Regions from separate parts of the Kocuria sp. CPCC 205258 genome, predicted to be linked through region 1. Evidence: riboswitches for the same ligand, from Rfam matches in the RefSeq annotation. Region 1 holds a riboswitch; each other region holds the start of a gene.
What was found. A riboswitch is a leader RNA that binds a small molecule or an ion and turns the genes downstream of it on or off. The one in region 1 is predicted to bind thiamine pyrophosphate.

Region 2: linked by a shared signal. The riboswitch ahead of RF644_RS02440 (3-oxoacyl-ACP reductase) and the one ahead of RF644_RS03150 (FAD-dependent oxidoreductase) in region 1 are both predicted to bind thiamine pyrophosphate.
Region 3: linked by a shared signal. The riboswitch ahead of thiM (hydroxyethylthiazole kinase) and the one ahead of RF644_RS03150 (FAD-dependent oxidoreductase) in region 1 are both predicted to bind thiamine pyrophosphate.
Region 4: linked by a shared signal. The riboswitch ahead of RF644_RS00395 (ECF transporter S component) and the one ahead of RF644_RS03150 (FAD-dependent oxidoreductase) in region 1 are both predicted to bind thiamine pyrophosphate.

The regions. Positions count from the first base shown of each region.
Region 1 is NZ_JAVKPS010000001.1:676,728-683,614, reverse strand. It holds gene RF644_RS03180 (MDR family MFS transporter) at 1-325, opposite strand, end outside; gene RF644_RS03175 (TetR family transcriptional regulator) at 322-948, opposite strand; gene RF644_RS03170 (DUF3140 domain-containing protein) at 1,033-1,362, opposite strand; gene RF644_RS03165 (VOC family protein) at 1,537-2,445, opposite strand; gene RF644_RS03160 (hypothetical protein) at 2,544-3,593, opposite strand; gene thiE (thiamine phosphate synthase) at 3,692-4,321, opposite strand; TPP riboswitch at 4,427-4,530, shown strand; gene RF644_RS03150 (FAD-dependent oxidoreductase) at 4,526-5,890, shown strand; gene thiS (sulfur carrier protein ThiS) at 5,887-6,126, shown strand; gene RF644_RS03140 (thiazole synthase) at 6,128-6,887, shown strand, end outside.
Region 2 is NZ_JAVKPS010000001.1:521,234-528,120, reverse strand. It holds gene RF644_RS02450 (OFA family MFS transporter) at 1-250, shown strand, start outside; gene RF644_RS02445 (LLM class flavin-dependent oxidoreductase) at 482-1,804, opposite strand; gene RF644_RS02440 (3-oxoacyl-ACP reductase) at 1,804-2,568, opposite strand; TPP riboswitch at 2,613-2,716, opposite strand; gene RF644_RS02435 (FadR/GntR family transcriptional regulator) at 2,771-3,529, opposite strand; gene RF644_RS02430 (hypothetical protein) at 3,704-3,844, opposite strand; gene eat (ethanolamine permease) at 4,027-5,457, shown strand; gene RF644_RS02420 (glutamine synthetase family protein) at 5,538-6,887, shown strand, end outside.
Region 3 is NZ_JAVKPS010000003.1:443,673-450,559, forward strand. It holds gene thiE (thiamine phosphate synthase) at 1-247, opposite strand, end outside; gene thiM (hydroxyethylthiazole kinase) at 244-1,068, opposite strand; TPP riboswitch at 1,111-1,204, opposite strand; gene RF644_RS08095 (nuclear transport factor 2 family protein) at 1,254-1,988, opposite strand; gene RF644_RS08100 (Rne/Rng family ribonuclease) at 2,182-5,508, opposite strand; gene RF644_RS08105 (vitamin K epoxide reductase family protein) at 5,936-6,568, shown strand; gene ndk (nucleoside-diphosphate kinase) at 6,692-6,887, opposite strand, start outside.
Region 4 is NZ_JAVKPS010000001.1:79,546-86,432, forward strand. It holds gene RF644_RS00390 (ABC transporter ATP-binding protein) at 1-1,075, opposite strand, end outside; gene RF644_RS00395 (ECF transporter S component) at 1,072-1,692, opposite strand; TPP riboswitch at 1,783-1,902, opposite strand; gene RF644_RS00400 (DUF4235 domain-containing protein) at 2,040-2,318, opposite strand; gene mnhG (monovalent cation/H(+) antiporter subunit G) at 2,379-2,846, opposite strand; gene RF644_RS00410 (monovalent cation/H+ antiporter complex subunit F) at 2,843-3,115, opposite strand; gene RF644_RS00415 (Na+/H+ antiporter subunit E) at 3,112-3,819, opposite strand; gene RF644_RS00420 (Na+/H+ antiporter subunit D) at 3,816-5,456, opposite strand; gene RF644_RS00425 (Na(+)/H(+) antiporter subunit C) at 5,453-5,947, opposite strand; gene RF644_RS00430 (Na+/H+ antiporter subunit A) at 5,944-6,887, opposite strand, start outside.

The DNA of each region.
Region 1 (6,887 bases):
CCTCGATGGTGCCGGCGAGCGCGCCGACCACGGAGCCGGCCATGAACACCAGGATCGCGCCCAGGAGCAGGGGCTTGCGGCCCATCAGGTCCCCGAGCTTGCCGTACACGGGCATCATGATCGTCGAGGCCAGGATGTATGCCGTGATCACCCACAGCATCTCGTCGACCCCGTTGAGCTCGCCCACGATCGTGGGCAGCGCCGTGCTGAGGACGGTCTGGTTCAGCGCGGCCAGCAGCATGGAGAGCATCAGGCCGACGAAGAGCAGCGCGAGGTGCCGGGAGCCGGAGCCCGGTTCGGCGCGGTGGGCGGGGGTGCGGGTCATGAGAGCTTCTCCTGGAGACGGTGGAGGAGGGAGAGCGCCGACTCGTGGTCCTCGGTCGGCAGGCCGTGCGCCGGGGAGTAGCTCTCGGCGGTGATGGCGAAGCGCAGCGGGACGCCGCCGAGCAGGACCAGCATCCGGGCGACCTCGTCCACGCGGTGCTCCCCGATCCCGGCCGACCACGCGGGGTCCCGGGCCAGCAGCTCCGCGAGGGTGTGGCGCACCAGGGCCTCGGCCTCGAGCATCAGCTCGTGCCGGCGGCGGCCCAGGCTCGGGTGGTCCTGCAGCAGCCTCCGGCGCCGCTCGGCGTCCTGTCCCGCGTAGGCGCTGCGGGAGACGGCCAGCAGCAGGCGCGAGACCTGGCCCAGCAGGTCGCGCTCGAGGGAGAAGCCGTCCAGCAGCTCGGGGTCCAGCGAGGGGGCCCGCATGCCCAGGACGGCGTCCTCCTTGGCGGGGAAGTAGTTGAAGAAGGTCCGCGGGGAGACGCCGGCCGCCGCGGCCACGGCCTCCACCGTGGTGCCCTCGACCCCGTGCTGCACCGCGAGGGCGGCAGCCGCCTCGTGGATCGCGGACCAGGTCTCGGCCTTCTTGCGGGCGCGCAGGGTGGGAGGGGATTCGGCGTTCATGCCCACATTTTTGCACCTCTGCAAGTTTTGCACAACTGCAATATTTGCCCGGCCCGCCCGGCGGCGCCGGGCGGGCCCTCCGGCTCAGTCCTTCAGGGGGTCGTGGCCCCAGTTCATCAGGGAGTAGCGCCACCGGGTCTCGCGCACGTCCCCGTCGGGGCGCTGGGCCAGGTGGCGGTGGACGTAGCCGACCACCTTGCGCATGTGCTCGTGGTCGGCCTCGGTGCGCTCGCCCTTCGGCTTCTGCAGGATCTCCACGATCCTCCGCCCGGAGCGGTGGCCCACCGACTCCCCGCCGTCGTCCTGGCCCACCGAGGTGGACTCGTCGGTGTCCAGCCACGTCGACAGTTGCTTTGCGGTCATGTTGACGGCCTCGTCGAAGTCCTTGCCGGTGGTGTCGTCCTTCTCGCCCATGCCCTGCTCCTCGCTCTCGGACCGGGCGGCCGCCGTGTCGCCGCACGCCCTCGGTGCCCGGGCGCCCCGGGTACGAGGCCCAACCTACCGGCGGGCCGAGGTGCCGGCGAGCACCCGCGGGCGCCGAGCACGGCGCCGCCGGCGGGTGGGTGCGGACGCCGCACCGGGCCGGGACTACGCCGCGACGCCCACCTGGATCAGGGTGTTCCAGGGGTCCTCGAAGCGCAGCACGGCGCCGTCGTGCCGGGTGGGGATCCGGTGGTCCGCGAGCCGGGACGCCAGGGCCGCGACGTCGTCGGCGTCCGGCAGATCGATGTTGACCTGGCCCAGCCCCAGCGACGCCGCCCGCGGGCCGGCCCCGGCGCTCTGCCAGGTGTTGAGCGCGATGTGGTGGTGGTAGCCGCCGGCGGCGATGAACAGGGCGGAGCCGATGTCGCTCATCACCTCGAAGCCCAGCACGTCCACGTAGAACTGCCGGCCCAGCGGGATGTCACCCACCTGCAGGTGCACGTGTCCCAGGGTGGCCGGCGGCGCCGGGAGCCGCCCGCCCTGCTCGGCCAGGTGCTCCTGCAGGAAGCCGTTCGGGTCCAGGGGGTTGGAGGCCAGGGTCAGCAGGCCGGTGGGCTCCCGCCGCCACGTCTCGCGGGGGCGGTCCGTGTAGAGCTCCACCCCGTTGCCCTCGGGGTCGTCGAAGTAGAAGGCCTGGCTGTAGAGGTGGTCGGCGCTGCCGGTGAAGGAGCGGGGCGCCACGGTCGCCACGGACGCGAGCGCCGCGGCCAGGGCCGGCTCGTCGTCGAAGACCACCGCGGTGTGGAACAGGCCGGCCTGCCCGCGGCGGGCCGGCGGGAGCTCCTTGACCTGGCGCAGCCGCAGGACCGTCCGGCCGTCCCGGCCCAGGACCGCCGTGTCCCCGGCGTGGGCGAGCACGTCGAGGGTCACGGCGTCCGAGTAGTAGGCGACCATCGTGTCCAGGTCGGAGACCAGCAGCTCCACCGCACCCATCCGGGTGTCCGCGGACAGCAGGTCCTCGGCGGGGCGCTTCGTCAGGCTCTGGGGAGCGGGGTTCTGGGGAAAGATCGGCATCGCGGGGTTCTCCGTCGGCAGGGGCGGCGCATTGGTTGATGTGTCCCCAAGAATAGCCCCAGAAGCTTTCCTGTGCAAGTAAATGGCGTGCGTTGGGCTCAGAGGATGAAGATCAGGGCGGCGATCACCGCCAGGATGCCCAGGAAGACGAACCCCCACGCCTTGAGGTTGTCGGAGTCGTCCTCCTCGGGCTCGGCCGGGCGCGGCGGCCACCCGCCGGGGCCGGGTCCGAACACCGGCCCGGAGGCGCCCTGGGCACCGGTGCCCGGTGCGCCGGGCTGCTGGTCCCCGGGGCCGTACCCGGGGGTGCCGTATCCCGGACCGCCCGGGCCGGGTGCCCCGGGTTCGGGGTGCTGGCCCGGGAACTGCCCGGGCGGCGGCGGGGCCGGGCTCGCGGGGCTCACCCCCCACTGGGGGTTCTCCGGCGAGCCCGCCGGAGGGGCGCCGGGCGGGGGTGTTCCCGGGCGGATGTCACCGTCCGCGGCCGGGCCGGTCACGGAGGAGGATCCCGCGGTCGGGCCCGGCGCCGGGGGAGCCGCCGGCGGCAGGGTCTCGCCCGAGAGCACGGGCCCGTCCTCGCGGTGGCCCCGCTCCGCCTCGTTCAGCAGGGTCACGAACTGCTCGAGCGGCTCGGACCCGTCGTGCTCCCGCGCCAGGAAGCGCTCGGCGCGGCGGCGCACCACCTTGTAGACGCGCCCGTCGTCGGGAATGCCCAGGTCCCGGGCGGCCCGCGCCACGGCCAGCGGGGGCTGCTCCGGCAGGGGGTTGGTGCCCCACTCCAGGAGCCCGGTCAGCAGGGGGCGCTCGAGCACGGCGGCCAGGGCCGCCCGGGCGCCCGGCACCCGGGTGAGCTCCAGCAGCCCGCTCGGCGGCGCGGACGGGCACCCCGGCACGTCGCTGGGCAGCCGGGCGGCGCGCTCCAGCCAGAAGGTGTCGCCGAAGAGGGTGGCGAGCAGCACGGCGGCGGCGAGCCGGTCGTCGCTCGGGGCGGCGTCCTCCGGGAGGCCCTGCTCCCAGTGCGTGCCGAGGGCGCGGCGGGCGGGCTCACCGGCCAGCCGGACGCGCAGCTGCGCGTCCTCCGGGCCGCGGGCGGTCTCCGCGGGGCGCTCCACCGCGTGCCGCACCTGGGGGTCGAGCTCGGGGTCCATGGGCCACCTCTCCGTCGTCGTCCTGCGTCCATGCTCTCAGAACGTGCTGGACGGCGGCGGGGAGCCGACGGTGAGACGGGCGGCGGTCCGCCCCGGGCTCAGGCGGGGAGCAGACCGCGCAGCTGCCCGGCGGCGACGCGGGGATCGGGGGCCTCGGTGACGGCGCGGACGACGACGACGCCGCGCGCCCCGGCCTCCAGCACCTGCGGGAGCCGCGGCTCGTCGATGCCGCCGATGGCGAACCACGGCACGGGCAGGACCTCCGGGTCCGCGTCCAGCCGGGCCTCCGTCAGCTCGGCGACCGCGCGGACGAACTCCAGCCCGGTGGCCGGGCGCCCCGGCTTGGTGGGCGTGGCCCAGACGGGGCCGGTGCAGAAGTAGTCGACGTCCGGGTCCTCGAGCGCCGCCGTGGCCTGTCCGAGGTCGTGGGTGGAGCGCCCGATCAGCACGTCGGGGCCCAGGAGCCGCCGGGCCTGGGCGGGGCTGAGGTCGTGCTGGCCCACGTGGAAGACGTCGGCGCCCACGAGCGCGGCGATGTCGGCGCGGTCGTTGACCGCGAACAGGGCATCGTACTCGGCGGCGACCCGGCCCAGCAGCTCCAGCGCGGCGATCTCCTCGTCCGCGTCGATGCTCTTGTCCCGCAGCTGGACGATGTCCGCGCCGCCGGCGTAGGCCGCGTGCAGGAACTCCTCGAGGTCGCCCCGGTCCCGGCGGGCGTCCGTGCACACGTACAGCCGGGCGGCGAGGAGACGGGCCGTCCGGGTGTCTCGCAGGGAGGACTCGGCAGGGGCGGAGGCGTCACGGGTAGGGTGGGTCACACGCTGATGATAGGTCAGCGGTTCTGCGGGAGCCCCACCGGGGGCTGAGAGGGCGTCCAGCGCCGACCGCCACACCTGATGCGGGTCATGCCGCCGGAGGAAAGGACGTTCCCTGTGACTGCCGCGCACCCCGCCCCCACGACCGCGCCCCACCCGCTGGTCGACGGGCCCGAGCACGTCCGCGCCGACGTCGCCGTCGTCGGCGCCGGGGTGATCGGCCTGGCCACCGCCTGGGAGCTGCGCCGCCGCGGCCGCTCGGTGGTCGTGGTGGACCCCGAGCCGGGCTCCGGCGCCAGCCGCGCCGCGGCCGGGATGCTCGCCCCGGTGAGCGAGGTCCAGTACCGGCAGGAGCCCCTGTACCCCCTCATGACCGCCTCGGCCGCCGAGTACCCGGCGTTCGTGGCCGCCCTCGAGCAGGCCGCCGGCGGGACGGTGGGCCACCGGGCCACCGAGACCCTGGTCTGCGGCGTGGACGCCGCCGACCGGCAGGCCCTGGCGGACCTCCGCGCGCTGCAGGGGCGCCACGGCATGACGGTGGAGCCGCTGACCCTGCGCGCCGCCCGCACCCTCGAGCCGGCCCTGAGCCCGCGGCTGTCCGCGGCGTTCCGGATCCCCGACGACCACCAGGTGGACCCGCGCCGCCTCGTGGCCGGGCTGCTCGCAGCCCTCGTCGCCCCGGAACTCCCCGACCTCCCGGAGCTCCCGGAGCGCCCCGGGCTCCCGGCCGCGCGCGACGGCGGACCGGCCCGGCTCGTCCACGACCTCGCCACGGGGCTGCGCCGCAACGCCGAGGGCGCGGCGACCGGCGTCCGCCTGGCCGGCGGCGGGATGGTCTCCGCGACCTGGACGGTCCTCGCCCCCGGCGCCGGGCTCGGCGAGCTCGAAGGGCTGCCGGAGGACTGGCACCCGCCGCTGCGGCCGGTGCACGGGGACATCCTGCGCGCCCGGGTCCCCGCCGGGGCGCCGGAGCTGCTCGGGCGCACCGTCCGCGGCCTGGTGCACGGGGTGCCCGTCTACCTGGTGCCCCGCGCCGACGGGACCGTGGTGATCGGGGCGACCTCCCGCGAGGACGACCTGACCGGTCCCAGCGCCGGCGGCGTGTTCCGGCTGCTGCGCGACGCCCAGGCGCTCGTGCCCGGCGTCGCCGACCTCGAGCTGGTCGAGGTGCTGGCCCGCGCCCGGCCCGGCACCCCGGACGACATCCCCTACCTCGGCCGGGTCCGCGACCCGGACGGATCGCCGGTGCCGGGGCTCGTGGTCTCCACCGGCTACTTCCGCCACGGCGTCCTGCTCGCCCCACTGGCCGCCCGGCTCGCCGCGCAGCTGGTGGCCGGCGGGACCGGAGCCGATCCGGCCGCCGACGCCGAGCACCTCGCCACCACCGACCCGCACCGCTTCGACCGCCCCGTCGAGGCCCGTCCAGGGGATCCCGCGCCGGCCGCCGCCGGGCCCGGGCCCCGGAGCAGGAGCACCCGATGACCGCCATCACCCTCAACGGCCGCCCGCACCGCGTGGCGGCGGAGGCGACCGTCGTCGACCTCGTCGCCGAGACCGTCGGCCGCCCCCTGGGCCCCGACGGCGCCCCGCTGGACGGCGGGCGCCTCGGCGTGGCCGTGGCCGTGGACGCCGCGGTCGTGCCCCGCAGCCGCTGGCGGCGGACCCCCGTGGCGGAGGGCCAGTCCATCGAGATCATCACCGCCGTCCAGGGAGGCTGACGTGACCGCCCTGCACCCCGACCCCCTCGTGCTCGACGGCATCGAGCTGAACTCCCGGCTGATCATGGGCACCGGCGGCCTGAGCTCGCTGCACACCCTCGAGCAGGCGCTGCTGGCCTCCGGCACCGAGCTGACCACCGTGGCCCTGCGCCGCTACGCCCCCGGCCAGGGCGACTCCCTCTTCGCCCTGCTCGAGCGCAACGACATCCGGATCCTGCCCAACACCGCCGGGTGCTACACCGCCCGGGACGCGCTGCTGACCGCCGAGCTCGGCCGGGAGGCCCTCGAGACCGACTGGGTCAAGCTCGAGGTCATCGCGGACGAGGACACGCTGCTGCCCGACGTGGTGGAGCTCCTCGACGCCACCGAGCAGCTCGTGGCCCGCGGCTTCAAGGTCTTCGCCTACACCTCCGACGACCCGGCCGTCGCACGCCGCCTCGAGGACCTGGGCGCGGCCGCGGTGATGCCCCTGGGCGCCCCCATCGGCACCGGGCTGGGCATCCTCAACCCGCACAACATCGAGCTCATCGCCTCCCGGGCGTCCGTGCCCGTGGTGCTCGACGCCGGGATCGGCACCGCCTCCGAGGCCGCGCTGGCCATGGAGCTGGGCTGCGACGCCGTGCTGCTGGCCAGCGCGGTCACCCGCGCCCAGGACCCGGTGGCGATGGCCACCGCGATGCGCCACGCCGTGCTCGCCGGCCGGCTCGCCGCCGGTGCCGGGCGCATCCCGGCCCGCCGCCACGCCCACGCGTCCTCGCCGA
Region 2 (6,887 bases), 160 kb from region 1:
CGTCAACGCGTTCCTCGACGCCCAGGGCACCCCCGGGGAGCTCACTGCGCAGGCGTACCAGCCGGCGCTGCTGACCATGGTCGGCCTGCTGGTCGTCGGCTTCGTCGCCAACCTCCTGGTCAAGCCCGTGGACGCCAAGTACCACGAGCCCGAGCGCCGGACCGCGGCGTCCGGCACCGAGGCCTCCGGGAAGGCCGGCACCGAGTCCTCGCGCACGTCCGACACCGATCTCTCCCCGAAGGAGGCATGACATGAGCCGTGCACGACTGGCACTGGGCTGGGTCCTCGTCGGGGTCCCGCTCGCCTACGGAGTGACGATGACCCTCACGCGGGTGACCGCGCTGTTCGTCTGACCGGCGGACAGGACACGGGCGGGCCGCGGTCCGAAGCTCCCCGACAGCCTGCGCCGACCGGTCCACGACGTGCTGACCGACCGTCCCGGGATGCCCGGGTCGTCCGCCGCAACAGGCGCCGCAGCACGTCACTGAGCGCCGCCGGGCCGCGGCAACCCCAGGTGCCCGCGCAGCGTGGACGAGGTGTACCGGGTGCGGAAGAGTCCGCGACGCTGGAGGACGGGGACCACGTGGTCCACGAAGTCGTCGAGGGAGTCCGGCAGCCGGGGCGGCATGAGGTTGAAGCCGTCGGCCGCGCCCGAGATGAACCAGCGCTCCATCCGGTCCGCGACGGCCTCCGGGGTGCCGACCACCGTGCAGTGCCCGCCCCCGGCGGCCAGCCGGCCCAGCAGCTGCCGCACCGTGGGCCGCTCGACCGCCACGATCCGCAGGATCGTGGCGTACCGGCCCTGCGGCCCGGTGAAACCCTCGAGCGGCGGCAGCTCCGGGACCGGGGCGTCCAGCTCCCAGGCGCTGCAGTCCTGCTGGACGAACGCGGACAGCTGGGCCAGGGACTGCTCCGAGGGCAGCAGGGCGTCCACCTCCGCCTGCTTGGCCCGGGCCTCCTCCTCCGTGGAGCCCACGTAGGTGACCAGGCCCGGCATGACGGCCACGCCCTCCGGGTCCCGTCCGGCCGCGGCGACGCGCCGCCTCAGATCGGCGCGGTACTCCCGCGCGCTCTCGAGGTCGTAGGCCACGGCGTAGACCCCTTCGGCGTGCCGGGCGGCCAGGTCCCGGCCCGGCCCGGAGGCGCCCGCCTGGAACAGGACCGGACGCCCCTGGGGCGGGCGCGGCACGGTCAGCGGGCCGTCCACGCGGAAGTGCTCGCCGGCGTGGTCGATCCGGCGCACCCGCTCGGGGTCGGCGTGCAGGCCCTGCCGGTCGCCGACCAGGGCGTCGTCGGACCACGAGTCCCACAGCCGATGGGTCACGTCGATGAACTCTGCCGCCCGCGCGTAGCGCTGGGCGTGCGGTGGCATTCCCGGGAGGCCGTGGTTGCGCGCCTCGGCGTCGAACATGGAGGTGACCACGTTCCAGCCGGCCCGCCCGCGGCTGATGTGGTCGAGCGAGGCCAGCAGGCGGGCGGCGTGGAACGGCGTCCAGAGGGTCGTCGAGACCGTGCTGACCAGCCCGATCCGCTCCGTGGCCCGCGCCATCGCGGACAGGGCCGTGAGCGGTTCGAGGAACCACCGGGGTCCGTCCGCCACGTCGCCGGCGCTGTGCCCGTCGGCGAAGAACACGGCGTCGAGGAGGCCCCGCTCGGCGGTGCGGGCGAGGCGCTCCCAGTGGGCGATGTCCCCGAGCCGCTCCAGCGGGGAGTCCGGGTGCCGCCACGCCGCCTGGTGGTGGCCCGCGCCGAAGAGGAAGGCGTTGAGGTGCAGCTGTCGCGGCGCGGTCACGGCGGCCCCCATCAGTTGAGGACCAGCCCGCCGTCGACCACCAGGTTCTGCCCCGTGACCGAGCGCGCCCACGGCGAGGCGAAGAACAGCAGGGCGTCGGCGAACTCGGCCGGTGTGGTGACCCGGCCCAGGGGCGTGGCGGAGGCGATGTGGTCGAAGATTTCGTCCGGGGTGGCGGCGCTCGCGTCGGTGGTGCGCAGCAGACCTCCGGAGACCATGTTGACCGTGACGTCGTACGCGCCGAGGTCCTTGGCGAGGGTGCGGGTCAGGGACAGCAGCGCGGCCTTCGCCGCCGTGTAGTCGTGGTACGGGACCACGGGGTTCTGGAACAGGTTGGTGCCGACGTTGACGACCCGGCCGAAACCCCGCTCCCGCATGCCGGGCAGGGCCTGCTGCACGGTGTTGAGCGCCCCGCGGACGCTGCCGGAGAACTGGGCGTGGAACTCCTCCCAGCGGATGTCCTCCGCGGAGGAGCGGGCGTCGCCGTTGAAGGAGAAGTCCGCCAGCGCGTTGTTGACCACGGTGGTGACGGGGGAGCCGAAGTGCTCCCGGGCCGCGCGGAGCATGTCTGCGACCTGCTGCGCGTCGGTGACGTCGGCAGCCAGCGCCACCGCCCGCTCGTGGCCGTACCGGTCGACGAGCTCCTCCGCGGCCGTCCGGGACGCGCGGTAGTTGACCACGACCCTCGCGTCCTGGGCGGCGAAGGCCTCGACGACGCTGCGGCCCAGCCCTCGTGCTCCGCCGGTGACGAGGACGATCTGTTCTGCGATCTGCATGGGTCTCCCCGGGGTCAGGGCGAGGAGACGCGGGCCGGCCACGGCCGGTCCCGGCAGGACATCCCTTCGCCAGTCCTAACTGGATCAGGTTCGACGGGTGTCATCTCAGCCGGCTCGTCGTGCGGCGCCGGCACCCCGTGTCACTGCGGACGAGTATAAGCACCGGCCCCGCAGCCCGGCCCGTTCTTCGCGCGGCGGCGGGTCACACCGGGCCGCGGTCGTCCCGGGGGGCGTCGTCGTCGGACTGCCCGGCGTGCCCGAGGAAGCCGCGCAGCAGCGCGGCCGTGCCCTCCAGGTGCGCGAGGGAAGCGGCCCGGGCGGCGGGGGCGTCGCCCGCCAGGACGGCGTCGGTGAGCTCGCGGTGCTGGCGGTCGGAGTGCTCGAGGTTGACCGGCAGGACGGGGATCCGGTCCAGCAGGTCGCTGGCCCGCGAGCGCACCTCCGCGACGGCGCGGACCAGGCTGGGACAGCCGCCCAGCTCGGCCACCGCGATGTGGAAGCGCGCGTCGGCGGGGCGGTAGTCCTCCGGGGTGCTCTCCTCGACCTGCCGCAGGCACGCGAGCAGGTGCTCCCGGGCGGCCGCGCTGAGGGACGCCGCCGCGGCCAGCTCCGCCGCGGCGGGCTCGACCACCGCGCGGAACACCAGCACGTCCTCGACGTCCGCGGGGTCCACCGGGGGGAGGGCCTCGTCCGGCAGGGCGGTGCGGCCGGTCACGAAGGTCCCGCCGTACCGGCCCCGCACCACCTCCAGGACCCCGGCGACCTGGAGCTCGTGCAGGGCTTCCCGGAGCGTGGCGCGGGAGATGCCGAGCATCGCCGCGGTCTCCCGCTCGGGCGGGAGCCGCTCGCCCCGGCGGAACAGGCCGAGCCGGATCGAGTCGAGGATCCGCTCCACGGCCTCCTCGAAGGCATTGCCCTGGCGCACGGGCCGGATGCGGGGGTGCTGGACGGGATCGCTCACGGTGGCGCTCCTCCCTGCGGTGCGACGTGCGCCCATGGTGTCACGGTCCCCGGGGACCGCCTCCGGCGGGACCCCGCCCACCGCGCGCGCCGGCCGGGGCCACGAGCAGCAGCGGCGCGCCGCCCGGTCCGGACGGCGCGCCGCTCCCTCCGGCCGGGACGGCCGGCCGAGGTCCTAGTGGGTGAGATCCATGGCGACCACGCCCACCGCGATGATCAGGGCGGCCGAGACGAGGAAGCCCGCCGTGATGGCGATGAAGGCCCAGGAGCGGGCGCGGCCGGGGCGGTCAGGGGCTGAGGAGCTGGTCTGGTTCATGCCCACCATTCTGCGGCATGCGGGGGGCCGGCTCCACCGCGACGCGGTCCCGGGCGCCGCTCGGCGACCACCCGACCGCGCGCCGCGGGGTCTTGACGAGGCAGGGGGCAACCCACAGACTGTGACCACTCGCGCCAAACGTCTGTTTTCAGACCTTTGTGGAATCCCGGAGGGATCGTCCCATGCCCGACTCCCCAGCACAGCCCGCCCGCACCGACGAGTACTTCCAGCACCGCCAGCTCCGCTCCGGGGCCGCGGGGTGGGTCCTGCTCGCGGGCCTGGGCATCGCCTACGTCATCTCGGGGGACTTCTCCGGATGGAACATCGGGCTCTCCGAGGGCGGGTGGGGCGGGCTGCTCATCGCCTTCGTGCTCATGGGCCTCATGTACACCTGCATGGTCTTCGGCCTCGCCGAGCTCTCCTCCACGCTCCCCACGGCCGGCGCCGGCTACGGGTTCGCCCGCCGGGCCCTCGGCCCCCTCGGCGGCTTCGCCACCGGGATGGCCGTGCTCATCGAGTACGCCGTGGCCCCGGCGGCGATCGCCACGTTCATCGGCGGCTACATCGAGGCGCTCGGCCTGTTCGGGATCACAAACTCCTGGCCCGTGTACCTCGTGACCTACCTGGTGTTCATGGGCATCCACATGTACGGGGTGGGCGAGGCGCTCAAGCTGATGTTCGGGATCACCGTGGTTGCGGTCCTCGCGCTGGGGGTGACCGTCGTCGCGCTCGTGCCGCACTTCGACGCCGCCAACCTCTTCGACATCGTCCCGAACGACGCCGTGGGGGCGAGCTCGTTCCTGCCCATGGGCTACGCGGGGGCGATGGCCGCCCTGGTCTACGGGATCTGGTTCTTCCTGGCGATCGAGGGCGTGCCGCTGGCCGCCGAGGAGACCGCCGACCCCCGCCGGGACATGCCGCGCGGGATCATCGTGGCCATGGCCTTCCTACTGGTCTCCGGCGCGCTCATGCTGGTCCTGGTGCCCGGGGCGGCCGGGTCGGAGGCGATGAGCACCTCGGACAACCCGCTGCCGGAGGCCATCCGCACGGTTGCCGGGGCGGACAGCGTCATGGCGGACATCGTCAACTACGCGGGCCTGGCCGGGCTGGTCGCGAGCTTCTTCTCCATCATGTTCGCCTACTCCCGGCAGCTGTTCGCGCTCTCCCGGGCGGGGTACCTGCCCCGCTTCCTCTCGCTGACCGGCAAGCGCAGGACCCCGTGGGTCGCCCTCATCGTGCCCGGCACCGTGGGCTTCGTGCTCGCGGCCGTGACCGGCGACGGCGGACTGCTCATCAACATCGCGGTCTTCGGCGCCACCGTCTCCTACGTGCTGCTGAACCTCTCCCACATCGTGCTGCGGCTGCGCGAGCCGGACCTCCCGCGCGGCTACCGCACCCCGGGCGGCGTGGTCACCACCGGCATCGCCCTGGTGCTGGCGCTCGTGGCCGTGGTCGCCACGTTCCTGGTCGACGTGCTCGCCGCGTCCATCACGGCCCTCGTGTTCGTCGTCTTCCTCGCCTACTACTGGTTCTACAGCCGCCACCGCCTCGTGGGCCACGCCCCCGAGGAGGAGTTCGCGCAGATCCGCACCGCCGAGGCGGACCTGCACTGACCCCGTCCCGCCCGACTCCCCGCCCAGCGACCCCAGCACCCCAGCGATCCCAGCGATCCCAGCGACGAAGGACCGGACCCATGACCCAGACTCCTCAGCACCCGCGCAACGACCGGATGCTCACCGTCGAGCAGCTGCGGCAGCACGTGGCCGACGGGCTCGTGGACACCGTGGTCCTGGCCTTCACCGACATGCAGGGCCGGCTCCAGGGCAAGCTCAACCACGCGCAGTTCTTCCTCGACTCGGTGCTCGACGAGGGCGCCGAGGGCTGCAACTACCTGCTGGCCGTGGACACGGAGATGAACACCGTGGGCGGGTACTCGATCAGCAGCTGGTCCTCGGGCTACGGGGACATGGAGTTCGCCATGGACCTCGACACGATCCGGCTCATGCCGCACAACCCCGGCCAGGTCCTCATCCAGTGCGACCTCACCGGCCACGGCGGGCAGCCCATCCCGATGTCCCCGCGGTCCATGCTGCGCCGCCAGCTCGACCGCGCCCGGGACATGGGCTTCACCATGGTCACCGGCACCGAGCTCGAGTTCTGCGTCTACAACACGAGCTACGAGGACGCCTGGGACGCCGGCTACCGGAACCTGGTCCCGGCCAACCAGTACAACGTGGACTACTCCGTGCTGGGCTCCCAGCGGGTCGAGCCGCTGCTGCGGGAGATCCGCAACGCCATGTACGCGGCCGGGCTGACCGTGGAGTCCGCGAAGGGCGAGTGCAACCTGGGCCAGCACGAGATCGCGTTCCGCTACGACGAGGGCATGGTCACCGCGGACAACCACGTGGTCTACAAGCTGGCCTCGAAGCAGATCGCCCACCAGCAGGGGAAGTCCATCACCTTCATGGCCAAGCCCAACGAGCGCGAGGGCAGCTCCTGCCACATCCACATGTCCCTGCGCGGACCGGACGGCGAACTGGTCTTCTGGGACCGCGAGCGGAACGCCCGGTCCCGCACCTACGAGCACTTCATCGCCGGGGTGCTGCGGACCATGCGCGAGTTCACGCTGTTCTACGCCCCCACCATCAACTCGTACAAGCGCTTCGTCGAGGGCAGCTTCGCCCCCACCTCGGTGGCCTGGGGCGTGGACAACCGGTCCTGCGCCGTGCGCCTCGTGGGCAGCGGGCAGTCCGCCCGGATGGAGAACCGGCTCCCCGGCGGGGACGTGAACCCGTACCTGGCGCTGGCCGCGATGCTCGCCTCCGGGCTGCACGGCGTGGAGCAGGAGCTCGAGCTGGAGCCGATGACCGAGGGCAACGCCTACGAGTCCGACGCCCCCGTGGTGCCCTCGACCATGCGCGAGGCCCGGGACCTGCTGGCCGGCTCGGAGCTCGCACGCGAGCTGTTCGGCGAGGACGTCGTCGAGCACTACGTGCACTACGCCGACGTGGAGCTGGCGGCCTTCGAGGCCGCCGTCACCGAC
Region 3 (6,887 bases), on a different contig from region 1:
GGGCGGCGAGGTACACGTCGGCGCGGTCGTCCACGAGCACGGGCACCTCCCGGCCCACGCGCTCGGCGACGGCCGTCAGCAGGGCGACGAGCTCGCGGACCGGGGCGTCCTTCTCCCGCACCTGCACCATGGTGGCTCCCCCGCGCACGGCGGCGGCCACGACGTCCGGGACCGTCCGGGGGGCGCTCAGGGCGGTGTCCGTCACCAGGTGCAGGGACAGGGCCGCGGGGTCGAGGCGCGGGCTCACCGGGCGACCTCCTCGCGCACGAGCTCCGCCCGGGCAGCGATCCCCTCCGGGGTGACGGCGTGCAGCCGGTCCAGCAGCGCCACGGCGAAGGAGCCGGGCCCGGCGGAGTCGGAGGCCGCGTCCTCGGCCGCGAGGGTGTACACCGTGGTGGCGGCCACCGCCGCGGCGGCCGGGTCCGTGCGCACGGCGGTGAACGCGGCCATGAGGGCGCCCAGGGCGCACCCGCCGCCGGTGATGCGGGTCAGCAGGGGCGTGCCGTGCGGCACCCGGACCACGGTGCCGTCCGGGGAGCGGACGAGGTCCACGGGCCCGGACACGGCCACCGCCGAGCCGGCCCGCTCGGCGAGCGCGGCGGCGGCGTCCCGGGCCGCGTCGACGCCGTGGGTCGCGTCTGTGCCGCGGCCGCCGGCGCCGCCGGCGAGGGCGATGACCTCGGAGGCGTTGCCGCGCACGATCGCCGGCTCGAACCCGAGCAGGTCGCGGGCCAGCGCCGTGCGCACGGGCAGGGCACCCACCGCCACCGGGTCCAGGACCCAGGCCCGGCCCGCGCGGCGCCGGGCCCCGACGGCCTCGTAGGCGGCGCCGCGCTGCTCGGCGGTGGGCGTGCCGGTGTTCACGAGGAGGCCGTCGGCGAGCTCCGCGAAGACCCCGCCCTCGCCCTGGATGTCGGTCATCGCCGGGGACGCGCCCACGGCGAGCAGCACGTTGGCGGTGAAGTTGGTGACCACGGCGTTGGTGATGCACTGCACCAGCGGCGCCGCGGCGCGCAGGTCCGCCAGGGCCGCGGCGGCGTCCTCGGCGAGCGCGGGGTCCGGCGGCACCGGCCTCCCGGGTCCTGGTGTGCGGTCGGACGGGGGTACGGCATCGCGCATCTGCGACATCCCTTCGCTAGTACTGGCTAGATCAGGTTCGACGGGTGTGTTCTCAGCCGCTCGTGCGGCACCCCGTGTCTGGTGTCCTGCCAGTCTAGTCGTCGTGCGGGAGCCGGCACGGACCCCGCACGGGATCAGAACATGCCGTTGGCGTGCGCCATCCGCTCGGGCACCGGCTGCGCGACGCCCCAGTGCTCCACGATCCGGCCGTCGTCGAGGCGCCAGAGGTCGTAGCAGGCCACCGTTCCGGTGGATCCCCCGTCGCTGTTCCCTCCGGGCACGGCCTCCGCGACGGTCAGCACGAAGTTCCCCTCGCCGACCACGCGGCGCAGCCGCTGGTACGCGGGCTGCGGGCCGTCCGGCGTGCCGCCGGTGTGCTCGGTGCAGCCCCGGGGGCTCATGTGGTCCTGGACGGCGTGGCGGTCGCCCCCGACGAGGGCGGCCTCGACCCACTCGGCGGCGATGCGCTTGTTGTCCTGCGTCCGCTCGTGGTCCGTGACCGCGACGGGGCCGTCGAGCTGGGGGCGGGCGCCGTCGGGGCCCGTGCGCAGGGGCTCGAGGACGTCCCAGTGCTCGGCGATCCGTCCGTCCTCCACCCGGAAGACGTCGAAGCCGACCAGCGGCTCCGGACCGAGCCCTTCGTACACCGAGTGGACGGCCACCGTCCCGTGGTCGTCGAGCATCCGGACCATGTCCACGCGGAAGTCGTCGGGCATGCTCCGCACGAACTGCCTGAGACCCTCGCGCCCGTCCGGCGCGAGCGGCGAGTGCTGGACGAAGTCCTCCGTGTAGTGACGGTCCACGGCCGACGGATCCCGGTGGACGAACAGTTCCGTGCCGGTGGTGCGGATGGTGTCTGCACTGGTCATGGCGATGCTCCCTGGAACGGGCGGCCGCTCTCCCGGCGGACGGGACGGCGGCCCCGGGTGTGCTGTGGTGCGCACCACGGTACGCCGCCGTGCGGAGGGCGGGCAGGCCGGGGCGGTCCGTGACGGTCCGCGACGACGGAGGACCCCGACCGTGCCGGTCGGGGTCCTCCGTGGTGCTGCTCGGCGGGGCGGGTCAGCCCCGGTCGGCGGGCCGGCCGCTGGTGAGGTCCTCGGCCTTGACGCCGACGCCGACGACGGTCGGCGCCCGGCGGGAGGGGTCCTCCGGGGCGCGCTGGGCGACGGTCTTCGCCTCGTGCCGGGCGCCCTCCGCGGCGGCCGCTCGGCCGGCGGTCACCTCGGCCTCGCCGGGCCGCGCCGTCGGGGCCGAGGCCCGCCGGGAGCGCCGCCGGGGCCGCACGGGCTCCGCGTCCGCCTGTTCCGCGACGACCGCCGCGGCCGGGGCGGGAGCCTGCCGCTCCGTGCGCTCCTGGGCCGTGCTCTCCTGGGCCGGGGCCTCCGCCGCGGCGGTGGCCCCCTCCGCGGCGTCATCCGCACCGGTGACCGCCTCGGCGGCGGCCTCCGGGGCGGCGGAGCCGGCGTCCGGTCCCCGCTGCCCGAAGACCTCCGCGAGGGAGTCCAGGCTCAGCGGCCGGGCCTCGGCGGGCTCGACGACCACGGCGTGGCCCTGCGGCAGCTCGATGACCTCGCCGTTGATGGTCAGGCGCGAGCCCTGCTCGCCCGGCGCCCCCTCGGCGGGGAGCTGCTCCGGGGCGGCGGGGGCGGTGTCCTCCCCCTCCTCCGGCTGCTGCTCGGCGGCGGTGTCCCCGCCCTGGCCGCGTCCGCGGCTGCGCTTGCCGCGGCGCTTCTTCCGGGAGCGCCCCGAGCCCTCGGGCCGGGACTCCGCGGGCTGGGCGGCCTCCTCGGCGCGCTCCGGCTCGTCCGCGGCCGCCTCCTCGTGGTGGGTGGCGGCGGCGATCGTCGCGAACGCCGTCCGCGCGGCCTCGGCCTTGGCCTTCTCCGCGGGGTCGGCCTCGGCGGAGCGCTGCTCCGTCCGGGCGGGCTGCTGCTCGTTGCGGCCCCCGCGGCCGCGCTTGCGCTCCGTGCGGTTCGGCCGCTGGTCGCGGGACTCGCTCGTGGCGCCGCCGGAGCGGCCCTCGAGCGGGTGGTCGTGGACCACCACGCCGCGGCCGGCGCAGTGCTCGCACGGCTCGGAGAACACCTCCAGCAGGCCGGTGCCCATGCGCTTGCGGGTCATCTGCACGAGGCCCAGCGAGGTCACCTCCGCCACCTGGTGCTTGGTGCGGTCCCGGCCCAGGCACTCCACCAGCCGGCGCAGCACGAGGTCCCGGTTGGACTCGAGGACCATGTCGATGAAGTCGATCACGATGATCCCGCCGATGTCCCGCAGCCGCAGCTGCCGGACGATCTCCTCGGCCGCCTCCAGGTTGTTCTTGGTGACGGTCTCCTCGAGGTTGCCCCCGGAGCCGGTGAACTTGCCGGTGTTCACGTCGACCACAGTCATCGCCTCGGTGCGGTCGATGACGAGCGAGCCGCCCGAGGGCAGGAAGACCTTGCGCTCGAGTGCCTTCTGGATCTGTTCCTCCACGCGGTAGTTCACGAACAGGTCCTCGTCCTCGTCCCACTTCTTGAGCCGGTCGAGCAGGTCCGGTGCGACGTAGGTCACGTACGCCTCGATGTTGTCCCACGCCTCGTCGCCCTGGACGACCATGGTGGTGAAGTCCTCGTTGAAGACGTCGCGCACCGTCTTGATCGTGAGGTCCGGCTCCGCGTAGAGCATCTCGGGCGCGAGCGTCCTGGTCGACCCGGCCCGCTCCTGGATCTGCTCCCACTGGGCGCGCAGCCGGTTGATGTCGTGGGTGAGCTCCTGCTCGGAGGCCCCCTCGGCGGCGGTGCGCACGATGACGCCCGCCCCGTCCGGCAGACGGTCCTTGAGGATCTTCTTCAGCCGGGCGCGCTCCACGTCGGGCAGCTTCCGGGAGATCCCGGTCATCGACCCGCCCGGGACGTAGACCAGGTACCGGCCGGGCAGGGAGATCTGGCTCGTGAGCCGGGCGCCCTTGTGCCCCACCGGGTCCTTGGTGACCTGCACCAGGACGGAGTCCCCGGACTTCAGCGCGACCTCGATCCGGCGCGGCCCGCCCTCGAGCCGCGACGCGTCCCAGTTGACCTCGCCGGCGTAGAGCACGGCGTTGCGGCCCCGGCCGATGTCGATGAACGCGGCCTCCATGGACGGCAGCACGTTCTGCACCTTGCCCACGTAGACGTTGCCGATCAGGGAGTCCTGCTGGGTGTGCGAGACGAAGTGCTCGGCCAGGACGCCGTCCTCGAGGACGCCGATCTGGATCCGGTTGTCCTTCTGCCGGACCAGCATCTGCCGCTCGACCGACTCGCGGCGGGCCAGGAACTCGGCCTCGGTGATCACCTGGCGGCGGCGGCCCGTCTGGCGGGACTCGCGCCGGCGCTGCTTCTTGGCCTCGAGCCGCGTGGAGCCCTTCACGGCCACGACCTCGTCGACCGTGGCGGTCTCCGCGGCGCGGGGCGCCCGGACCCGGGTCACCGTGTTGGGGGGATCGTCGTCGCTGCCGCCCACGAGCTCCATGTCGACCTCGCCGCGGCGGCGGCGCCGGCGGCGGCGGCTGGTGGCGCTCCCGCCGGTGCCCTGGCCGGCCTCCTCGCCCTCGTCGGCGAGCTCCGCCGTGTCCGGCTCCTCGGGGCCGTCGCCCGGGTCCTCGGCGGAGGCGTTCTCCTCCTGCTGGCGGCGCCGCGCCTCCCGGCGGCGGGCGGCGCGCTGCTGAGCGGCCTCGCGCAGCTCGTCGAGGTCCGGGGCGTGGAACATGAGAGAGGTCGCCGTCACCGCGGCGGCCGGCGCCGTGCGCGGCTCCCCGTCGTCGTCGGCGTCCTCGTCATCGGTGTCCGCGCCGTCGTCGGTGTCCGCCTCGTCGTCCTCGGCGGACGGGGCGGGGTCCTGCCCGGCTCCGGCCGGCGCGTCGGCGGCCGGCGCCTGGGCCCCGGGACCCAGGTCCTCGGTCTCGCCGGCGGGCTCGACGCCCTCGGCGGCCTCCTCGGCACCGGGCGTGCCGGGCGCGGGGTTCGCGGGCGCGGCGGCCTCCTCGGCCACCGCACCGGGGCGCTCGTCGCCGGGGACCGCGGTCCCGGGCGCGACGTCGAGGGTGTCGGTCCCCGCGGCGTCGCCGGTGGCCGGCGCGGACGGGGCGGCCTCCAACGGCTCGCCCGGCGTGCCGGGCCCGGCCTCCGGCACGGGTCGCGCGTCCTCCGACGGCTCCTCGGGCACGTGGCCCGAGACCTCGGGGGCGGTTTCCGGCACGGCCGGCGCGTCCTCCGACGGCTCCTCGGGCACGTGGCCCGGGGTCTCGGCGGCGGCGTCCTGCACCGTTGCCTCCGCCGCCGGGAGGTCCCGGCGGGCGTCGTGCGATGTGTTCTGCTGACCAGCGTCCAGGGCGTCCTGCGCCCCGGCCTGGTTCACCTGTTCGGCATCCATATACAGCTGTGCTCCTGCCGCGGTACGCCGTCCGTACCCGGTCCCCGCAGCTGCTTGGTCGGCGTATCGCCGGTGGGGGTCCACGCGGCGGCCAGAAGTCCTGTGCGTACCCGTCGCGTCCCGCACACCTCGCGAACGGGCGGGGACGGCAGCGAGCCAGTCCGGGGCTTCGAGCCGCTGCTCACGAGGGCAACGGTCTTGGGCCGGCGGCGGACGCGCTCAATCCGATGAGAGCCGCGGGTCCTGCCGACCTGGGGTCGAAGTCCGACTGGGCCGAGATCCCGCGTACGGGCGGGCTCGACCGTGGCCAGTATCTCACAGACGCCCCGGTGCGGGCCGGATTGGCTCCGTCACGGCCCGCAACCCGCGGGCACGGGGCCGGGAGAGCCCCCGGGGAGCATCAGGGGGCATCGCCTAGGATCGGCGTGTGACCTCCACTCCGCCCCGCCTCGACGACTCCCCCGCCGTGTCCCGCGGCCCGGACGCCCGCGCCGACCGGCGCTGGGGCCTCGTGGCCCTCGTGACCGGGCTCCTGGGCTTCTACGGCGCTGCCACGCTGGTGTACGAGCGGCTCCAGCTCTTCCTCGACGCCGGCCACCGCACCAGCTGCGACATCAACTCGTGGCTGTCCTGCGGCACCGTCATGCGCACGCCCCAGGCGGAGGCCTTCGGCTTCCCCAACCCCTTCATCGGCATCGTCGCCTACGCGGTCGTCGTGGCTGTGGCGCTCGCGGTGCTGGCGGGTGCCCGGTTCGCCGCCTGGTACTGGTGGGGGCTGCAGATCGGGGTGACCCTCGGCTGGCTCTTCGTGCTGTGGCTGTGGTGGCAGACCACCTTCGAGATCAACGCCCTGTGCCTGTACTGCATGCTCGTGTGGGTGATGCAGACCGTCCTGCTGGTGCACACCACGACCCGCAACCTGCGCGGCGGAGTGCTGCCGGCGCCGCCCGGCGTGGCGCGCGGCGCCCAGCAGTGGGCGTGGTTCGTCTCCGCGGCCCTGCTCGTGCTGCTCTTCGGGACCGTCCTGGTCCGCTTCGCCGGGGTCATTTTCCCGGCCTGAGCCCGCCCGGTGCCGTGCGGCTCCGCCGGACGCGGCACGGCACCGACGACGACGACGGCCTCCGCCCGTGCTGGGCGGAGGCCGTCGTCGTCGGTGCGCACCGGGGTCCGGCGGGCCCAGGGCTCAGGCGAACCAGATGCCGATCTCGCGCTCGGCGGACTCCGGGGAGTCGGAGCCGTGCACGATGTTCTGCTGGACCTTCTCGCCCCAGTCCCGGCCGAGGTCGCCGCGGATCGTGCCCGGCGCGGCGGTGGTCGGCTCGGTGGTCCCGGCCAGGGACCGGAAGCCCTCGATCACCCGGTGGCCCTCGACGACGGCG
Region 4 (6,887 bases), 600 kb from region 1:
CGAGCGCGCGGCCGCGGCGCAGGGTCAGCTCCACGCCGGCCACCGCCGTGGGGAGGTCCCGGCCCGCGGCGGCGTCGTCCACCGGGCGGCCGCGACGCCGCGCCCGCCGCCGGGCGCGCAGCTGCCGCGCCGAGGGCTGGCTGCGCGAGACGCCCAGACCGGTGGCGCTCAGCAGCGGTGCGCCGTCCGCCCCGGAGCCGGCGGCCCGGGTTCCGGCGGGACCCCCGGCGGGATGTGCACCGGAGCCTGCACGGGGACCCGCGGCGGGGCGAGCGGGCGCACGCGTGGCCGGCACCCGGCCGGGCACCCACACCCCCGCGCCGCTGAGCTCGTCGGCCGCGGCGCCGAGCACCCGGCCCGGCGCGCCGTCGTGGGTGATGCTCCCGTCCCGGCCGAGCACGACGACGCGGTCCACGACCTCGGCCCACACGGCGACACGGTGCTCCACGACCACGAGCGTGGCGCCGCTGCGGTCGAGGCAGGACACCACGGCGTCGCGGACCTGCCGCACGCCGGCGGGGTCCAGGTTGGCGGTCGGCTCGTCGAGCAGCAGCAGCCCGGGGCTCATGGCCACGGCGCCCGCGAGCGCCAGGCGCTGCTTCTGCCCGCCGGACAGGGCCGCGGTGGAGTGGTCGAGGGGGAGGTCCAGCCCCACGTCGTCGAGCGCCGCGCGCACCCGCGGCCAGATCTGCTCCCGGGGCACCGCGAGGTTCTCGAGGCCGAAGGCGGTGTCGTCCCCGATCCGGGACAGCACCACCTGGGACTCGGGGTCCTGCTGCACGAGACCGGCCCGGCCGCGCGCCTGCTCCGGCGGCATGCCGTCGAGCAGCAGCTCGCCGGAGGCGGACTGCCCGTCGTCGTCGTGGAGGACTCCCGCCAGGGCGTGCAGGAGGGTGGACTTGCCCGCCCCGCTGGGTCCCAGCAGGAGCACGCGCTCCCCCGGCTCCACCACGAGGTCGAGGCCGCGCAGCGCCGCCGCGTCCCGCCCGGGGTGGTGCCAGCCGAAGCCGCGGGCCTCGACCCGGGCCCCGCGGCCGGCGGGCACCACGGGGTCCGGGGTCGTGGGAGCCGTCATCGCCGCACGGCCCGACCCGACGCGAGACCCTGCAGCACGCCGGTGGCCGCGAGGGCCCGCACCACGGCCTGCATCAGCAGGCCCGCGAGCACCGCCCCGGAGACGGCCGCCAGGACCACGTAGACCACCTGGTGGCTCAGCGCCCACTCGTAGTTGTAGACGATGTTCTCGTGGACGCCGAGGAAGATCCCGCTCACGGCGCCCGCCACGGCCGCCGCGAGGGCGTCGAACCGGCGGTACCGGAAGGCGGCGAAGGCCAGCTCCGCGCCGATGCCCTGGACGAGACCGGAGAGCACGACCAGCAGGCCGAAGTGGGTGCCCAGGAAGCTCTCGATCACGGCGGCGAGCAGCTCGCAGAACAGCGCGGCGCCGGGCTTGCGGATGATCAGCCCGCCGAGCACGCCGGCCACGAGCCAGCCGCCGGCGATCAGCCCCACGGCGGGCGGGTAGGCGACCGCGGCCGTGCCGACCACGGGGTAGAGCAGGTTCGACCACGCCCAGAAGACGACCGCGCACACGGCGGCGAGGACGGCGGCCATGACGATGTCGACGACGCGCCAGGACGACGCGCGGGACGTGCCGGGGCGGCGGGCGGGGCGGTGGGTGGTGGTGTTCACGGTGGGTTCCTCCTGGGCTCAGCGAGCCGTCGGTGCCAGGAGGGGACGGGGTTCCGCGGGCCGCGCCGGTGGCGCGTTCCCGGGGAAGCACCCCTGAGATGCTCGACTCCCTTCGCCGGTGCTAACCGGAGCAGGTTCGAGGGTCTGCGGCGATCCGCACTCTCAGCGCCGCGCCGGTCTCACCGGCGGGGCGCTCCCCTGTCGTTCAGTGGCACCGAGTCTACCCCTCCCTCGCCCGCTCCGTGCACTGCCGACGCACGGCCGGTGAACGACGCAGGGGCCCGTCCGGCCGGACACCGGTGCGGTGTCCGGCCGGACGGGCCCCTGCGCGAGGTGCTCGCCGGGCCTCAGACCTCGGCCTGGCTCGAGGCCTTGGGGTTGGTCTGCGGCTTGTTCTCCATCTTCGCGATCTGGCGGGAGATGCCGACCTTGATGACGGTGCCCACGAGACCGGTCACGAGCGACCAGATGATGATGCCCGTCCAGGCCTCGTCCGGGTCCGGGTTCTTGGCGGGGGGCGGGTCGCCGGTGATGCGCGTCCACGCCGCGCCGAGCACCTTGTGCGAGAGCGCCACGCCGCCGAGCGAGAGGCCGGTGCCCACGAGTTCGAGGACCTTGGTGTTCATGGAGTGCTGCTCCTTGTCGTCCGAGGGGGACGCGGGTGCGCCCTGTCGATCCTGCCCAGCCTAACGCGTCCCCGGCGATCCGTCAGTCTGCTGTCCGTCCGCCCGCCGGCCGTCCGGGCTCGGCACCGGCGGACCCGCGGCAGCGCCTTCCGCGGAGCCCTCCGCCCCGCCCTCCGCGGCGCGGTTGAGGACCTTCTGCAGGTCGTCCTGGGTCAGCGTGGTCCGGTTCAGGTGCTTGGTGCGGTACGTCGAGCGTCCCACCATGTGCGCCGAGACGGGCACGGTGAGCAGCTGGAAGATCCAGCCCAGGGCGATGAGCGGGATCATGACGGGTTGGCGGTTCTCGAGGGCGACGGCCGTGAGCATGAGGAGCAGCCCGAAGACCTGGGGCTTGGTGCCGGCATGCATGCGCGTCAGCAGGTCCGGGAAGCGGACCAGGCCGATCGCGGCGGCGAGGGACATGAGCGCGCCGACCACGAGGCACACGGCCGCGGCGGCGTCCAGGACGGTGTCCAGCACGGCGCTCACCGCCCGTGCTCGGCGGTCTGGGTGGCGAAGCGCGCCACCGTCACGGAGCCGATGAACCCGACCAGCGAGACGATCACCATGAGGATCAGGTTGTTGAGGTGGCCGTGGTAGGCCATGTCCACGGCGAGGGCGGCCGCGACGATGGCCAGCAGCACGTCCGTGGCCACCACGCGGTCCAGCAGGGAGGGCCCCTTGGCGAGGCGGTAGAGGGTGCCCGCGGCGGCCGCGCTGAGCAGCACGGCCGCGACGGCCACGGCGATCTGCATCACGGGCGGTCCTCCTGGGGGGCGTCGGCGGCGGTGGATCCCGGGGTGTCGCCCGGGGACCCGGTGGGCACCTCGTCCCGGCGGCGGCCCACGATCTGCTGGCTCGCGGTGACCGGGGAGCTGAGCGCGGCGCTGTCCCGCCGGTCCGTGCCGGGGGTCCGTCCGCCGCCCCGCTCGGCCCGCAGGGCGGCGAGCTCCTCCGGGGTGCCCATGATCCGGATCCAGGCGGCCTCCACCTGCAGGGCGGACCGGCGGAAGTCCTCGGCCTCCTGGGCGCTGCGGACGTTGAGCGCGTGGAAGTACAGCGTGCCGGAGGCCCGGTCCACCTCCACCACGAGCGAGCCCGGGATCAGGGTCATGGTGTGTCCGGTGGCCGTCAGGAGCAGGTCGGAGCGCGTGCGCAGCTGGACGCCGACCACGGCGTTGCGCGCGCGCGGACCCACGAGGATCGCGATGAGCATCACCTCGAAGCTCGCCTTGGCGACCTGCCACACGAACGTCACGGCGAAGACGGCGAACTGGAACGGGTTGAACCGGCCGGACAGCTGCACCGGCGGCAGGTACAGCACCCACGTCACGAGCAGGGCCAGGACCAACCCGACCAGCAGGTTGCCGGGGCCGAAGTCGCCCCAGAGGGCGCCCCACACCACCACGAGCCACACCAGCAGCGGCAGCTCGACGAGCAGGGAGTTCTTGGGACGGGTCACGGCGCCTCCTCCACGACGGGCCGCGGCGCGGACGCGGGGTCCAGCACGGCCTCGACGTAGCGCTCGGGGCGGACGAGGTTCTCCGCGGCGTTGTCCGCGAGCTGGAACAGCGGCCCGGCGAACACGGTCAGGGCCACCCCCGCGGCGACGAGGGCCGAGGCGCCGCCGAGCATCGAGGGGGACATCAGGCGCACGTCGCCCTTGCCCGCGAACCGGCCCGCCTGGTCGTCGACGGCGCCCGAGGTCAGCAGGAACCGGGAGCCGGCGGGCACCGGGGCCAGCAGGATGGGGTCCGGGTACTCCGCGTCCTCCGGGGCGCGCAGGAACACGCGGTTCCACACCCGGATCATGGCGAGCAGGGTCAGGAGGGACACCGCCACGGAGCCGGCGACGAGGGCGTAGGCCAGCCCGTCGCCCTGGTCCACGCCGGCCTGCAGCAGACCGGTCTTGCCCAGGAAGCCGGAGAACGGCGGGATCCCGCCGAGATTGAGCGCGGGCACGAGGTAGAGCAGCGCGAGCAGCGGCGAGATCTTGGCCATCCCGGCCAGCCGGTCCACGTTGGTGGACCCCCCGCGGCGCTCGATCAGCCCGGCCACGAGGAACAGGCTCGTCTGGATCACGATGTGGTGGGCCACGTAGTAGACCGTGGCGGAGAGCGCCTCCTGGGTGCCCACGGCCACCCCGAAGATCATGTACCCGATGTGGCTGATCAGGGTGAAGGACAGCATGCGCTTGATGTCGATCTGCGCGAGCGCGCCCAGGATGCCGACCACCATGGTGAGCAGCGCGACCCACATCAGGAGGTCGTCGAGCCGCTCCCCGGGGAAGAGCACGGTCTCGGTGCGGATGATCGAGTACACGCCCACCTTGGTCAGCAGGCCGGCGAACACGGCGGTCACGGGCGCGGAGGCGGTCGGGTAGGAGTCCGGGAGCCAGAAGGACAGCGGGAAGACCGCGGCCTTGATGCCGAACGCGATGAGCAGCATCAGGTGCAGCTGCATCTGCGTCCCCACCGGCAGGCCCTCGAGCTTGACCGAGAGATCGGCCATGTTGATGGTGCCCGTGGCCGCGTAGATCATCGCGATGGTGATCAGGAACAGCACGGAGGAGATCACCGAGACCACCACGTAGGTCACGCCGGTGCGGATCCGCTGCACGGTCCCGCCCATCGTCATGAGCACGTAGGACGCGGTCAGCAGGATCTCGAAGCCCACGTAGAGGTTGAACAGGTCCCCGGCGAGGAAGGCGTTGGAGACCCCCGCCACGAGGATCAGGAAGGAGGGGTGGAAGATCGAGATCGGCCCCTCCTCGTCGCCGTCGGCCACGCCCTGCCCGCTCGCGTAGACGAGCACGGCGAGGGAGACGACCGTGGAGACCACGAGCATCAGGGACGAGAGCTGGTCCACGACCATGACGATGCCCCAGGGCGCCTCCCAGCCGCCGAGGTGGACGGCCTGCGGGCCGAGGTTCCACGTGGTCCCGAGGATGAGCGCCTCGACCGCGAGGGTGAGCACGAGCGAGCCGATGGCCACGGTCCGCTGGAGGGCGTTGCGCCGCAGGAGCAGGAGGCTCAGGGCCGCCCCGAGGAACGGGATGATGACGGCCAGGGGGGCCAGCTGGGCGAAGTTGACGGTCACCGCCTCCCTCCCCACTCGTCGACGCCGCGCACACCCGGGGTCTCCAGGGACTCACCGGGGTCCTGGGGCCGTGGGGCGTCGTCGAACTCCGTGGTGTCGGCGGGGACGTCGGCGTCGTCCTCCATGTCGTAGGAGGACTGCCGCGCCACGCGCCGGTCCTCGACGTCGTCCTGGATCTCGTCCCGGCGCCCGAGGACCCAGGACCGGTAGATCATGCCCAGCAGGAACGCGGTGACGGCGAGGGAGATCACGATGGCGGTGAGGATGAGGGCCTGGGGCAGCGGGTCGCTGTAGTCCTCCGCGGCGATCGACCCCTCGTACAGGGGCGCGGACCCGGCGGCCCCGCCGGCGTGCAGGATCAGCAGGTTCGTGCCGTTGGTCAGCAGCATCAGCCCGAGCAGCACGCGGGTGAGCGAGCGCTCGAGCAGCAGGTACACGCCCACGGCGTAGAGCACGCCCATCACGACCAGCAGGGTCAGGTTCACGGTCATCGGTGCTCGTTCCCTCCGTCGGTGCGGATCCGGGCGATCGCGGTCGGCGATGTCGCGGAGGCCGCCGCGGTCGCTCCCGCGGGGGCGCCGGCGGACACCTTCCGCTGCCGCGTGACGCGGATGCGCGTGCCGCGCCCCGGGGTGCGCCGCCGCCGGCGGACCGCGTCCTCCTCGATCCGCTGGTCGATCCGGCCGCCGAGCGAGCGCAGGATGTCCAGGATGAGCCCCACCACGATGAGGTAGACCGCGATGTCGAAGATCAGGGCGGTCACGAACTTCTCCGCCCCGAAGAGCGGCAGCTCCGCCTCGAAGGTGTAGCTCTGCATCACCGACCCGCCGAAGAACACCGGGGTGACGGCGTAGAGCGCGGCGAGCGCCAGGCCCGTCCCGAGCATCGTGCCCGCGTTGATCGGCGTGGCCAGCTCCAGCTCGTAGCGCCCGCCCGCGAGGTAGCGCACGGTGAGGGCGAGGCCGGCCAGGAGGCCGCCCGCGAACCCTCCGCCGGGGTCGTTGTGCCCGGCGATCAGCAGGTAGAGCGAGACCATCATGAACGTGTGGAACAGCAGCCGGGTGACCACCTCGAAGACGATCGAGCGCCGCTCGGGGGCCATCGTCCTCCCGGCGAGCAGGTAGGGGTCCTCGAGGTCGTCGTCGCGGCGCGCGAGGCCCACGTCCAGGGGCTCGCCGCCGGGCGAGACGGCCGCGGCGTTGCGCCGCCGGATCACCCGCAGCTGGTCGGTGGTGGGATCGTCCCCGGAGCGGACGATGCGGTCCCCGCGCCCCGTGACGAAGATCAGGGAGGCCACGCCGGTGGCGGCGAGCACGAGCACCGAGATCTCCCCGAACGTGTCCCACGCACGGATGTCCACGAGGATCACGTTGACGACGTTCTGGCCGTCACCGAGCTCGTAGGCCATCCGGGGCAGCTCCAGGGAGATCG